3 regions of the Shewanella zhuhaiensis genome follow, and region 1 is predicted to be linked to each of the others. Evidence: predicted binding sites of a transcription regulator. Region 1 holds the regulator's gene; each other region holds the start of a gene.

Evidence for each region. Region 1 encodes LexA, which represses DNA repair genes until DNA is damaged. Its sites were predicted from a motif close to TACTGTATNNNNATACAGTA; they were not measured.
Region 2: the regulator LexA is predicted to act here: its motif matches at 1,724-1,743, upstream of recA (recombinase RecA).
Region 3: the regulator LexA is predicted to act here: its motif matches at 2,214-2,233, upstream of MJ923_RS06800 (DNA topoisomerase III).

Annotation. Positions count from the first base shown of each region.
Region 1 is NZ_JAKUDL010000004.1:187,527-191,815, forward strand. Features, by position in the region: gene coxB (cytochrome c oxidase subunit II) at 1-356, opposite strand, end outside; gene MJ923_RS12805 (cell division inhibitor SulA) at 744-1,250, opposite strand; gene lexA (transcriptional repressor LexA) at 1,247-1,870, opposite strand; gene plsB (glycerol-3-phosphate 1-O-acyltransferase PlsB) at 2,023-4,289, shown strand, end outside.
Region 2 is NZ_JAKUDL010000001.1:898,472-902,760, forward strand. Features, by position in the region: gene mutS (DNA mismatch repair protein MutS) at 1-1,563, opposite strand, end outside; gene recA (recombinase RecA) at 1,839-2,903, shown strand; gene MJ923_RS03900 (regulatory protein RecX) at 2,915-3,352, shown strand; gene alaS (alanine--tRNA ligase) at 3,581-4,289, shown strand, end outside.
Region 3 is NZ_JAKUDL010000002.1:278,203-282,491, forward strand. Features, by position in the region: gene MJ923_RS06785 (CvpA family protein) at 1-226, shown strand, start outside; gene purF (amidophosphoribosyltransferase) at 269-1,783, shown strand; gene MJ923_RS06795 (hypothetical protein) at 1,840-2,064, opposite strand; gene MJ923_RS06800 (DNA topoisomerase III) at 2,255-4,289, shown strand, end outside.

The DNA.
Region 1 (4,289 bases):
ATGGTCAGCTCAGCATTGGAAGGATCTTCCATGGCAATCAAGGTTTTGGTGGCCGGAATGGCCATGCCAACCAGGATCAGAAAGGGTACCAGGGTCCAGGCTATTTCTACTTTGGTACTTTCATGGAATTGGGCGGCGACGGCGCCCTTGGATTTGCGGTGGTTAATCATGGCGTAAATCATGGCGCCAAAAACCACCACACCTATGGCGCAGCAGATGTACAGGATGGTCATGTGCAGGCCATAAACCTTGCCACTGATCTCCGTTACGCCCTGCGTCATGTTTAGCGGCATGTCAGCCGCAAGGATTGGCGGGGCCAATAAAGCCGCCGCGATACAATACAACCAATGCTTCACAAGACATCTCCTCTGTCAATTGCATCAAGCAACTACAAAGAAAAGTCACACAGTAAGTCTCTGCTCTATGCAAACTCTTCAGTTCCCACAAAAAGCAACGATGACTTCAAAGTGCATTGGCGGTTTGATTGTTGATTAGGTATTTACAGCTCTCTTAACCACACTTGCACCTACAGCTGAATATATCGGTCAGATCCGCATTACCCATGGCGCAAGCCTCAGATACTGCGACGACATAATCGCCAGATATAACAAACGAATCGTTGTTAGCCTGAACTACATTACTTGCAGTTTAAATATTGATCAAGATCACTTTCTTTTCTAATTATCTGAAAAAATTATCGAAAAAAAGCCCCGAAAACGGGGCTGAAGGGGATGAAGCTGTGATTAGTGGAATTGGGCCGGGTGCCTGAGTATGGTGTTTGGCTCGGTTCTTCCTGGCAAGTTGTTGGCATGAGAGTGAGTATTTACATTTTCAAAAATCACGCCGAGGGCAACGGCATTTCGGGCAACCAGTTCAAGGCGGCGCTTGTCTCTGGCTTCCAGTGCATTGGTCCAGCACAGTACCGCGCTTGAAGTGCCATTGGTCAGGGCTTTTTCCATCGCCCAAAGAGTTTCAACTTCGTCCTTGGCATGCACCAGCAATACTCTGTCCATACGAACACCAGCCTGAGCCAGCATGGCTTTAAGGCCAATGTTCGGCGGGCTGATAAGTACAATCCAGCGACCTTCCAGGCTCAGGCGAGCCAGTTCCGGTGCCAGGTTGGCTAATTCATCACGCCCCATGGAACAGGTTGAGCGGGTGAGCACCTGAGCCGGACCCATAGCGCTGCTTGCTGGGACATCTGTCCACAGGCCGGGATGGCGCGGTGCGTTGCCAAGGAGTTTGTTCATAGCCAGTCTCCGTTGCGGATAACCCCAACTGCCAGCCCTTCAATGGCGAGGCTTTGATGGGTCAGATCCACTTCAATGGGGGCAAAATCTTCGTTTTCGGCATGCAGATAAACCACATTGCCTTTCTTCTCGAACCGCTTCACGGTGACATCATCTTCAACCCGTGCCACAACAACCTGGCCATTACGGGCCTGATCCATTTTGTGCACGGCCAACAGGTCGCCATCGAGAATACCTATGTCTTTCATACTGTCGCCGCGAACCCGCAGCAGAAAATCGGCCTGCGGGCGGAACATATTGGGGTCGACCTGGTAATACTGTTCGACATGTTCCTGCGCCAGAATGGGTTCACCCGCAGCCACCTGACCGATAAGTGGCAGACCCGGATCGGGCTGATCTTCCAGCTCGTCACCGGCGAGACGAATACCACGGGAGGTGCCGGGCATAATCTCAATGCAGCCTTTTTTGGCCAACGCTTTGAGGTGTTCTTCGGCGGCATTGGCACTTTTAAAGCCAAGCCGGGTGGCAATTTCGGCCCGGGTTGGGGGCATGCCGGTTTCGGCGATATTGCGTTTGATCAGGTCCAGGATCTCGGCCTGGCGCGGCGTCAGCGGTCTCATGGGTGTTCCTGTTTTTCTATACAGTTACTGTTAGTATATACAGTATTTTGATCAGTGCAAGTATTAACCATTTTTCAGATTATTGGCGAAGGGATATGGCTGTCTGATATTCTATGCCGCTATTGATAGAAGCCAGGTCCCAAGAAAACAGCATGTCAGCACACGACTCTATTTGGTTTAAGTCTCTGCGTTGGATCCAGAAGCATCTGGTGCACACCATTGTGGTGCCGCAGGACCCCTTTGCCGATTTGAATCTGGATCCCGCCAGACCTTTGGTTTATGTGATGAAAACTGAGTCGGTGAGCGACATCGCCGCCCTCAATGAAATCACTGGCAAAATGGGGCTGCCCAGCCCTTACGAGCCGTTGAAACTCGACGGCGTGGAAACTCCCAGAATCGTTTGTCTCGAAGGCAGTAAGCCGCTGTTTGGCAAGCGCGAAAGCAACGAGCCTTTCCTGCAGACCTTCTTGCAATTGCTGGCGTTGCATCGTCAGCAAAAGGATCTCGATATTCAACTGGTGCCGGTAAGCCTGTATTGGGGCCGCACCCCAGGCAAAGAAGACGACAGCATGCGTGCTGCTGTGCTGGAGCGTGAAGATCCAACCTGGCTGCGTAAGTGTTTGATGATTCTGTTTTTAGGGCGCCACAACTTTGTGCAGTTCTCCCGCGCAGTGTCGCTGCGCAGCATGGCCGATGAACACGGCACCGATAAGCGTATTGCCCACAAATTGGCACGGGTGGCGCGGGTGCATTTCCGCCGCCAACGTAAAGTGATGACAGGCCCTGTGCTGCCGAATCGTCAGGCGATGTTCCATGCCCTGCTCAAGTCCGATAATCTCAAGAAGGCCATTGCCGAAGAGGCGGCCAGCAAAAAGATTTCCGAAGAAAAGGCCCGCGAGACTGCCATTGAATATCTGGATGAAATCGCGGCAGATTACTCCGACAGCCTGGTGCGTATAGCCGAGCGTTTCCTTACCTGGCTTTGGAACAAGCTCTATAAAGGCATCAGCATCAAGGGTGCCGAGCAAATTCGTCAGCTGCACCACGATGGACATGAAATTGTCTACGTGCCTTGTCACCGCTCGCACATGGACTATTTGCTGCTGTCTTACATCCTGTATTACGAAGGCATGGTGCCGCCCCATATTGCGGCGGGTATCAACCTGAACTTCTGGCCTGCCGGTCCCATGTTCCGTCGTGGTGGCGCCTTCTTCATCCGTCGCAGTTTCAACGGTAACAAGCTCTATACCGCGGTGTTCCGAGAGTATCTGGATCAGCTGTTTGCCAAAGGCTATTCGGTGGAGTACTTCACCGAAGGTGGCCGCTCCCGAACCGGTCGTCTGTTGGCTCCCAAGACGGGTATGCTGGCGATGACGCTTTCCTCTGTGATTCGTGGTATTGAACGCCCGGTGACTCTGGTGCCCGTGTACCTTGGCTACGACCATGTGATGGAAGTGGCGACTTATCACAAGGAACTGTCGGGTAAGAAAAAAGAGAAAGAATCGGTGTGGCAGGTGTTTGGGGCCATCCGTAAGCTTGGCAACTTCGGCCGTGGTTATGTGAACTTCGGTGAGCCTATAACCCTGCAAAACTTCCTCTCCGAGAAGGTGCCCGATTGGCGCGAGCAGGTTAGCGAAGATCCTGAGCAGAAGCCGAGCTGGCTCACCCCTGTGGTAAACTCCTTGGCCAATCGGGTGATGACCCGTATCAACAACGCCGCCGCCGCGAGTTCGGTCACCCTCTCGAGCATGGTACTGCTGGCATCTGAGCAAAATGCGCTGGAGCGCGGTCAGCTTGAGCGGCAGATTGACCTCTACCTGAACCTGTTGAAAACAGTGCCTTACACCGGCTATGCCTCGGTGACTGAGGGCAGTGGTAAAGATTTGGTTGAGCGCGGCCTTGAACTGAACAAGTTGGTGGAAACCCGTGATGAGCTGGGTTCCATCATTTCCATTGAAGATGGCCAAGCCATTTCAATGACTTATTATCGAAACAATATCATCCATTTATTTGTGATCCCGTCGCTGCTTGCCACCATTATGGTGCGTCATGAGCGGATATCCCGTGCCGACCTGCATGAAATGGTGGCCGAATGTTATCCACTGCTCAAGGCTGAGCTGTTTATGGGCATTCAGGATCTGCCAGCCTATGTAGACGCGCTGGTGGATGCCTTTGTTGCCGAGGGCCTTATCCAGGGTGACAGCGAGCTTGCGCTGGTAGACGACCGCATTGCGCAGTTATTGCTGCTTGCTGGCGTGGTCTCTGAGACCCTCAAGCGCTATGCAGTGATCTTTAACCTGCTGGCCGAATCACCGGATATGGAGCGTTCTGACCTTGAGCATCACAGCCATCGGCTTGCCAGCCGTCTTGGCTCCATTCATGGTGTGACTGCGCCGGAGTTTTACGACAAGAAGCTGTA
Region 2 (4,289 bases), on a different contig from region 1:
CTGGCTCGACAGTACCTTCTCTTCGTACTCTTTAAGCTCAGGAGTGATGTAGCGCTCGGTGTTTTTCAACGTCTGGCGACGCTGATAAGCAAGAGGCACCAGGGCTGATTGCGCACGGCTGACTTCGATGTAGTAGCCGTGAACCCGGTTGAAGCCAACCTTGAGGGTGGCGATGCCGGTTCGCTCTTTTTCACGCAGCTCCATCTGCTCCAGATAGTCGATGCCGCCATCGCTGAGTTTGCGCCACTCATCCAGTTCACTGTGGTAGCCTTCACGAATAACGCCGCCATCACGGATAAGTACCGGTGGATTATCCACAATTGCGCGGCTAAGCAGTTCATATTCCTCGGGGAAGTCACCCAGAAGAATATTGAGTGACTTCAGATGGCGCGACTCACAGCGCTGCACGCGCTCGCGGATAAGCGGCAAAATTCCGAGGGCATCTCTTAACCGGGCAAAGTCCCGTGGGCGGGCGCTTCGCAGCGCCAGACGCGCCAGAATACGCTCGATATCGCCAAGGGCTTTAAGTTCAGCACGAAGATCGTCATAGAGTCCGGTTTCCAGTAATTCCTGCACTGCCTGCTGGCGACCACGAATGGTATCGTGGCAGCGCAGTGGCTGGTGGATCCAGCGCTGCAGCATCCGACTGCCCATGGCGGTAACGGTATTATCCAGTACGCTGGCAAGGGTGTTTTCCCGCGAGCCCGACAGACTGATGGTCAGTTCCAGATTGCGGCGGGTGGCGGCATCCAGAATGATGCTATCGCCCTGATTGAAGCGCACGATGGAATTGATGTGGGGCAGGGCGGTGCGCTGAGTGTCTTTCACGTATTGCATCAGACAGCCTGCGGCCTGCAGCGACAGGCGGGCGTCGGTAATGCCAAAGCCACGCAGATCGCGGGTACCAAACTGCTCAAGTAGCAGCTTGATGCAGGTATCATAGTCAAATTCCCACTCGGGGCGGCGGCGCTTGCCCTTGATATGATTAATCAGCGCCATGTCGGCAAAGTCTTCGCTGTATAAAAGCTCTGCCGGGCATGTGCGCTGAAGCTCGGCCTCAAGTGCTTCACGGCTTGGTAATTCAGCAATGACAAAGCGGCCGGATGCCACATCCAGAGTGGCAAAACCATAACCCACCTTGCCCTGGTAAACCGCAGCCAGCAGATTATCCTGGCGCTCCTGCAGCAGCGCTTCATCGGTCAGCGTACCCGGCGTGACGACGCGCACCACTTTACGTTCTACCGGGCCTTTTGAGGTGGCCGGGTCACCTATTTGCTCACAAATGGCAACCGACTGACCCAATTGCACCAACTTGGCCAGATAGCCTTCCACCGCATGGTAGGGGATACCGGCCATGGGGATTGGATCGCCGCCGCTCTTGCCGCGGGCAGTAAGTGAAATGGCCAGCATTTCCGAGGCACGCTTGGCATCATCGTAAAAGAGTTCATAAAAGTCGCCCATGCGATAAAACAGCAGCATGTCGGGGTGCGCTGCCTTCATGGTCAGATACTGACGCATCATGGGGGTGTGTTTTTCGAGATCAAGCAGGTCTGTGCTGTTCATTGCCACTCTGTTATTGCGATGGGGCTTGTCTGGTCAAGCCGCGGGTAAAGCCTATGGGCGCCCAGTCTACCAAGTTTTTCGCTAAAGTGATCCTTTTCAATTCAAGGCGATGAAACAGCGGATTTCGGCGCCGCAGAAAATTATTTCATCCAGGGGTTGATACTGTATGATTGTACAGTATACTAGCTTTCAATATGTACAAATACACAGGGCTTTTGCCTGAACCGCATTAACCGTTGCGTCTTCACAGCGCCTGCTGTGTGTGAGAGGGAACAATGAAAATCGATCCAAATAAAGAGAAAGCACTTGCCGCCGTTCTTGGCCAAATTGAAAAGCAGTTTGGTAAAGGCTCTATCATGAAGCTGGGTGAAGACCGCTCCATGGATGTGGAAACCATCTCCACCGGCTCGCTGTCTCTGGACGTGGCGTTGGGTGCCGGCGGTCTGCCAATGGGCCGTATCGTAGAAATCTATGGTCCTGAATCATCAGGTAAAACTACCCTGACTCTGGAAGTGATTGCTGCGGCTCAGCGTGCAGGCAAAGTGTGCGCCTTTATCGATGCTGAACACGCCCTCGACCCAGTATATGCCCGTAAGCTCGGCGTAGATATCGACAACCTGCTGTGTTCTCAGCCAGACACGGGTGAACAGGCGCTGGAAATCTGTGATGCCCTGACCCGTAGTGGCGCCGTAGACGTTATCATCGTCGACTCGGTTGCAGCACTGGTTCCTAAAGCGGAAATCGAAGGTGAAATCGGTGACTCTCACGTAGGTCTTGCGGCCCGTATGATGAGCCAGGCGATGCGTAAGCTTGCCGGTAACCTCAAGCAATCCAACACCCTGCTGATTTTCATCAACCAAATCCGTATGAAGATTGGTGTGATGTTCGGTAACCCAGAAACCACTACCGGTGGTAACGCTCTGAAATTCTACGCATCCGTGCGTTTGGATATCCGCCGCACCGGCGCCATCAAAGAAGGCGACGAAGTGGTGGGTAACGAAACCCGCGTGAAAGTGGTTAAAAACAAGATTGCAGCGCCTTTCCGTCAGGCTGACTTCCAGATCCTTTACGGCCAGGGCATTAACCGTACCGGTGAGCTGGTTGACCTGGGTGTACTGCACAAGCTGATTGAGAAATCCGGTGCCTGGTACAGCTATAAGGGCGACAAGATTGGTCAGGGCCGTGCCAACGCGACCAAGTTCCTGGCCGAAAACGGTGAAATCGCTGCCGAGATTGAAAAGTCACTGCGCGATCTGCTGTTGTCTCACACCAGCTCTGCGGAAGCGACCAGCGCCGAAGGCGATGAAAACATCGACTTCGAAACCGGAGAAGTGTTCTGAGTCAGGAACTGATGAATCACGCACTGGCATCTCTTGCCAGGCGTGATCACAGCCGCAACGAACTTAAGCTTAAACTGCTCGCCAAGGGGCATGAGGCCCTCGAGATTGAGCGAGTACTGGATGAGTGTGAAGCCAAAGGCTACCTGAATGACAGTCGCTATGGCGCATCAGTTATTCGCTCGTCAGTATTGAAAGGCCATGGCGCTGCCCGAGCGCGTCAGGCCATGATAGCCAAGGGATTGGATAAAGAGGTTATCCAAAGCAACCTCGAAGGCTGTGATGTGGATTGGTATGCCCAAGCCAGGGAAAAGGCACTGAAAAAGTTTGGTGCCACCAAACCTGTCGATGCCAAAGACAGGGCGAAACGCATCCGCTACCTTGCAGGGCAGGGGTTCAGTTTCGATGAAATATCCCACGCGTTGGATTTTGACCCTTACGATATGGATTAAAGACCGCACCCGAGGCGGTCTTTTTTATTTTAATCAGCCTTGTCCGCTGACTTTGTTTCTCTAGTGATTGAGAACCCCTGTTCCCACCCCGATTGACCCGGATTTCGCGGCCTGTGCGCTATCTTATTCGAAACTCTTGAGGTTATAATGAGCCCCAAATTTTTGTCGGCAGCCCGTGGAAGTGGCTGCGGCTTGTCGTATCAGGCTTATCCAACTCAGGACGTTTTCATGTATCAAACCACAGCCGCGCTTCGCAGTGCTTTTCTCGAGTATTTCAGGCAGCAGGGTCACCAGGTAGTAGACAGCAGCTCTCTGGTTCCCGGTAATGATCCAACACTGCTGTTCACCAACGCCGGTATGAACCAGTTCAAAGACTGTTTCCTTGGCATGGAAAAGCGCAGCTACGTTCGCGCCGCGACTGCACAGCGCTGCGTTCGCGCCGGTGGTAAGCATAACGACCTGGACAACGTGGGTTACACCGCCCGTCACCACACCTTCTTCGAAATGCTGGGTAACTTCAGCTTTGGTGATTACTTCAAAGAAGACGCCATTCGCTTCGCCTGGGAATTCCTGACCGGCACCCTGAAACTGCCGAAAGAGAAGCTGTGCGTTACCGTGTACCACACCGATGACGAAGCATTCGATATTTGGAATAAGCAAATCGGTGTTCCAGCCGAAAACATCATCCGTATCGGTGATAACAAGGGCGCGCCATTCGCATCAGACAACTTCTGGCAGATGGGCGATACAGGTCCTTGTGGTCCCTGTACTGAAATCTTCTACGATCACGGCGCGCATATTTGGGGTGGCCGTCCCGGCAGCCCTGAAGAAGACGGCGACCGTTTCATCGAGATCTGGAACATCGTATTCATGCAGTACAACCGTCAGTCCGACGGCACCCTGGATCCGCTGCCAAAGCCAGCCGTAGATACAGGTA
Region 3 (4,289 bases), on a different contig from region 1:
GGCTAAGACCGGATTATCGGGTACCGACAGACTATTAGGTCTGTGTTTCGGTGCCCTGCGCGGCGCCTTGATTGTCAGTGCGCTGCTGTTTTTTATGGATGCCTTTACCGGCGCTCCCAACACGGTTTGGTGGAAGGAGTCCAGGCTGGTGCCGGAATTCGGAGTTGTGATCCAGTGGTTCTTCCACTACCTGGAAAACACCTCAAGCTTTGTACCCAAATTATAAAAAATATACACAACAGAACATCTTAAAAGAGGACACTCTCCCATGTGTGGTATCGTCGGAATCGTTGGCCATTCCTCGGTTAATCAGACCATCTATGACGCACTGACAGTGCTGCAACATCGTGGTCAGGATGCAGCCGGAATTGTCACAGTAGACAATGATGCATTCAGGCTCAGAAAGGCTAATGGCCTGGTGCGTGATGTGTTTGAGCCCAAACATATGCAGCGCCTGCAGGGCAACGCCGGTATCGGCCATGTGCGTTATCCCACCGCCGGTAGCTCAAGCTCCTCTGAAGCCCAACCTTTCTATGTAAACTCTCCTTTCGGTATTTCTCTGGCTCACAACGGTAACCTGACCAACACTCAGGAACTGGCTGCCCGCCTGAAGCAGCAACGTCGCCATGTGAACACCACTTCTGACTCAGAAATCCTGTTGAACCTGCTGGCCGATGAGCTGCAGCAGGTGCAGTCTGAGCACCTGAGCGCCGATCAGGTATTTGATGCCGTGGCCAAGGTGCACGCCCAAACCCGCGGCGCTTATGCCGTGACCGCCATGATTGTGAACGAAGGTCTGGTGGCGTTTCGCGACCCCAATGGTATTCGTCCGCTGGTGCTGGGTAAGCATGAAACCGCCAAGGGCACTGAGTATATGGTGGCCTCTGAGAGTGTGGCGCTGGACGCTGTTGGCTTTGAAGTGATGCGCGACGTAGCACCTGGCGAAGCCGTGTATATCACCCTCGATGGTCAGCTGTTTACCCGCCAGTGCGCTGAAACGCCGGTGTATTCGCCCTGTATCTTTGAGTTTGTGTACTTTGCCCGTCCAGACTCCACCATCGACAAGGTCTCTGTTTACGCCAGCCGCGTTAACATGGGCGCCAAGCTCGGTGAGAAAATCAAGAAAGAGTGGTTCGATAACGACATCGACGTGGTGATCCCAATCCCTGAGACTTCCTGCGATATCGCGCTGGAAATCGCCCGGGTGATGGACCTGCCGTATCGTCAGGGGTTCGTGAAGAACCGCTACATCGGCCGTACCTTTATCATGCCCGGTCAGCAGGAGCGTAAGAAGTCGGTTCGCCGTAAACTGAACGCCATCAATGCTGAATTCAAGGGTAAGAATGTACTGCTGGTGGACGACTCCATTGTACGTGGCACCACCTCTGAGCAAATCATCGAAATGGCCCGTGAAGCCGGTGCCAAAAAGGTGTACTTTGCTTCAGCCGCCCCTGAAATCCGTTTCCCCAACGTCTATGGCATCGACATGCCGACCTCGAACGAGCTGATTGCCCATGGCCGTGATGTTGATGAAATCGCCAAGCTGATTGGTGCCGATGGCATCATCTTCCAGGATCTGACCGATCTGGTAGAAGCTGTGCGGATGGAAAACCCGGAAATCAAGCGCTTCGAGACTTCGGTATTCGACGGCGATTACATCACAGGTGATGTGACTCAGGGTTATCTGGATCACCTGACCCAAATGCGCAACGACGATGCCAAGGCCAATCGCAACCGCGATATCGGCACCAATCTCGAGCTGCACAACGTAGGTCACCCTTAAGCCGCAAACGGCCCATTAAAAAACCAGCGCCTGGCGCTGGTTTTTTGTTTGGATCATCAGCTCCAAATGGCAATGGCAAAACAGCCAAGCCAGACCCCAAACAGTCCAGTCAGCGTGAGGCGCCCCGGCGAGCGCACATGCCAGCACTCTTTGCCGATGCAAATAAGTGGAAACAGCACCAGCGGCCAATATTGGGCCGGCAGGCAGATGATGGCAGCGAGCATCAGCAGCGCCGAGCACAGCAGCCACTGGTGAGTAATTACAGACAGTTTGGAATACATCTTGGGTCCAGGCGGTGAGCAGGTGCTGCTATTTTGCAACTTGTTGAGAATCGTTCTCAATAAAATTTACATACAATCGTTATCTTCGGCGTAAATCTACCCATTTGATCAGCGGCATGTTTGCGCCGCAGCGGGATTTTCGCTACATTTACTGTAAATTCATCCAGTGTTTTAAGCCGTCGCATTCGCCATGATCCTGTATATCGCCGAAAAACCCAGTTTGGGCCGTGCCATAGCCGATGTATTACCCAAGCCCCATAAAAAGGGTGATGGCTACATTGAGCTTGGCAATGGCGACTGTGTGACCTGGTGTATTGGTCATCTGCTGGAGCAAGCCGAGCCGGATGCCTATTCTCCTGAGTTTAAACAGTGGCAACTGGCACATTTACCGATCATCCCTGAAGTGTGGCAGCTCACGCCCAGAAGCTCGGCCAAATCCCAGCTGGCGGTGGTAAAACGCCTGATCAAGCAGGCCAGCGGCCTGGTTCATGCCGGCGATCCGGATCGTGAAGGGCAGTTGCTGGTGGATGAAGTGCTATCCCATGCCAAGGTGCCCGTCACCAAACTCGCTGCCACCCAGCGGCTGCTTATCTCCGACCTTAACCCCGACGCTGTGCGCCGGGCGCTTGGGCAGGTGCGCAGCAATAAAGAGTTTGTCCCACTCGCCACCTCGGCACTGGCCCGTAGCCGGGCTGACTGGCTGTATGGCCTGAATATGACCCGTGCTTACACCTTGCAGGGGCGCAAAGTGGGCTACAGCGGTGTGTTATCGGTCGGTCGCGTGCAGACGCCGCTATTGGGATTGGTTGTTCGTCGCGACCAAGAGATTGAGCATTTCACCCCAAAGGATCACTTCGAGGTGTTTGCCCATCTGGTGACGGAAAAAGGCGAGTACTTCAGCGCCAAATGGCAACCCAGCGAGGCCTGCCAGCCCTATATGGATGAAGAGGGCCGGGTGCTCTCCCGTCGCCTTGCCGAAACTGTGGTGACCCGTATTGGCGGTAAGCCAGCGCTCGTTACTGACGTCAGCAATAAAGATAAGAAGCTCGCGCCGCCTTTGCTGTATAGTCTGTCAGCGTTGCAGATTGATTGCGCCAAACGCTTTGGCATGAGTGCAAAAGAGGTACTGGATACGGCCCAGAGCCTGTATGAGCGCCATAAGCTTATCACCTACCCACGCTCTGATAGCCGCCATTTGCCCAAAGAACAACTGCAATTGGTCCCTGACGTCACCGCGGCTGTAATGGCCAATGCGCCGGAACTGACCCAAGGCGTGCCGGAGCCAGACTTGCGGCTGGTATCCAAAGCCTGGGATGATTCCAAGGTGGATGCCCACCATGCGATTGTACCTACCGGCAAGCGCATGGCATTGTCGAGCCTGAGTCAGCGTGAGCGCCAGCTTTATCAGCATATCGCCAGGCAGTATCTGGCACAGTTTTACCCCCACAGGCTGATGTCTGACAGCCAAATCAGCCTCACGATCGACGGCGGCAGTTTTGTTGCCAAAGCCTCGGTAGAGCGCGCCCCCGGCTGGCGGGTGCTGTTTCAGGGCGGCGCCAAAGACCCAGATGAAGCGCCTGATGATGCCAGTCAGAAAACGCCACTGCCAGTACTGAAAAAGGGCGATACCGCCCAATGCCAACATGGGGAATTATTGGCAAAGCAAACCCAGCCGCCGAAATACTTTACCGATGCAACCTTGCTAAGCGCTATGACGGGGATTGCCCGGTATGTCAGTTCGGCAGAGATCAAGAAAATCCTCAAAGACACCGATGGCCTTGGCACAGAAGCCACCCGCGCCGGGATCATTGAGCTGCTGTTTAAACGGGGCTTTTTGGCAAGGCAGGGGAAGAGTATTGTGTCAACGCCCGCCGGGCGAGGCTTGATAGCAAGCCTGCCGGAGGTGGCCACTACCGCGGACATGACGGCGCTGTGGGAGCGTCAGCTAAACGATATTTGCCAGAAGCAGCTTTCCTACCGTGGCTTTATGCAGCCGCTTATCACTGAGCTGCATGGACTCATTCAGGCGGCCGCCTCAACCTTGCCGGTGGCGTTAAGTGGAGTGAAGTCAGATAGCAAGCCATTCAAAAGGACGGCCAAAAAAGGCGCTTATCGCAAAGGCACGCCGCGGCGCACGGCAGCAAAGGGCACATCACCTAAGAGCGCCTCGGCAAAGCCCGGTTCCAGTGCCGGTACCAAGTCATCATCCAAGCGCAGCGCTCCGG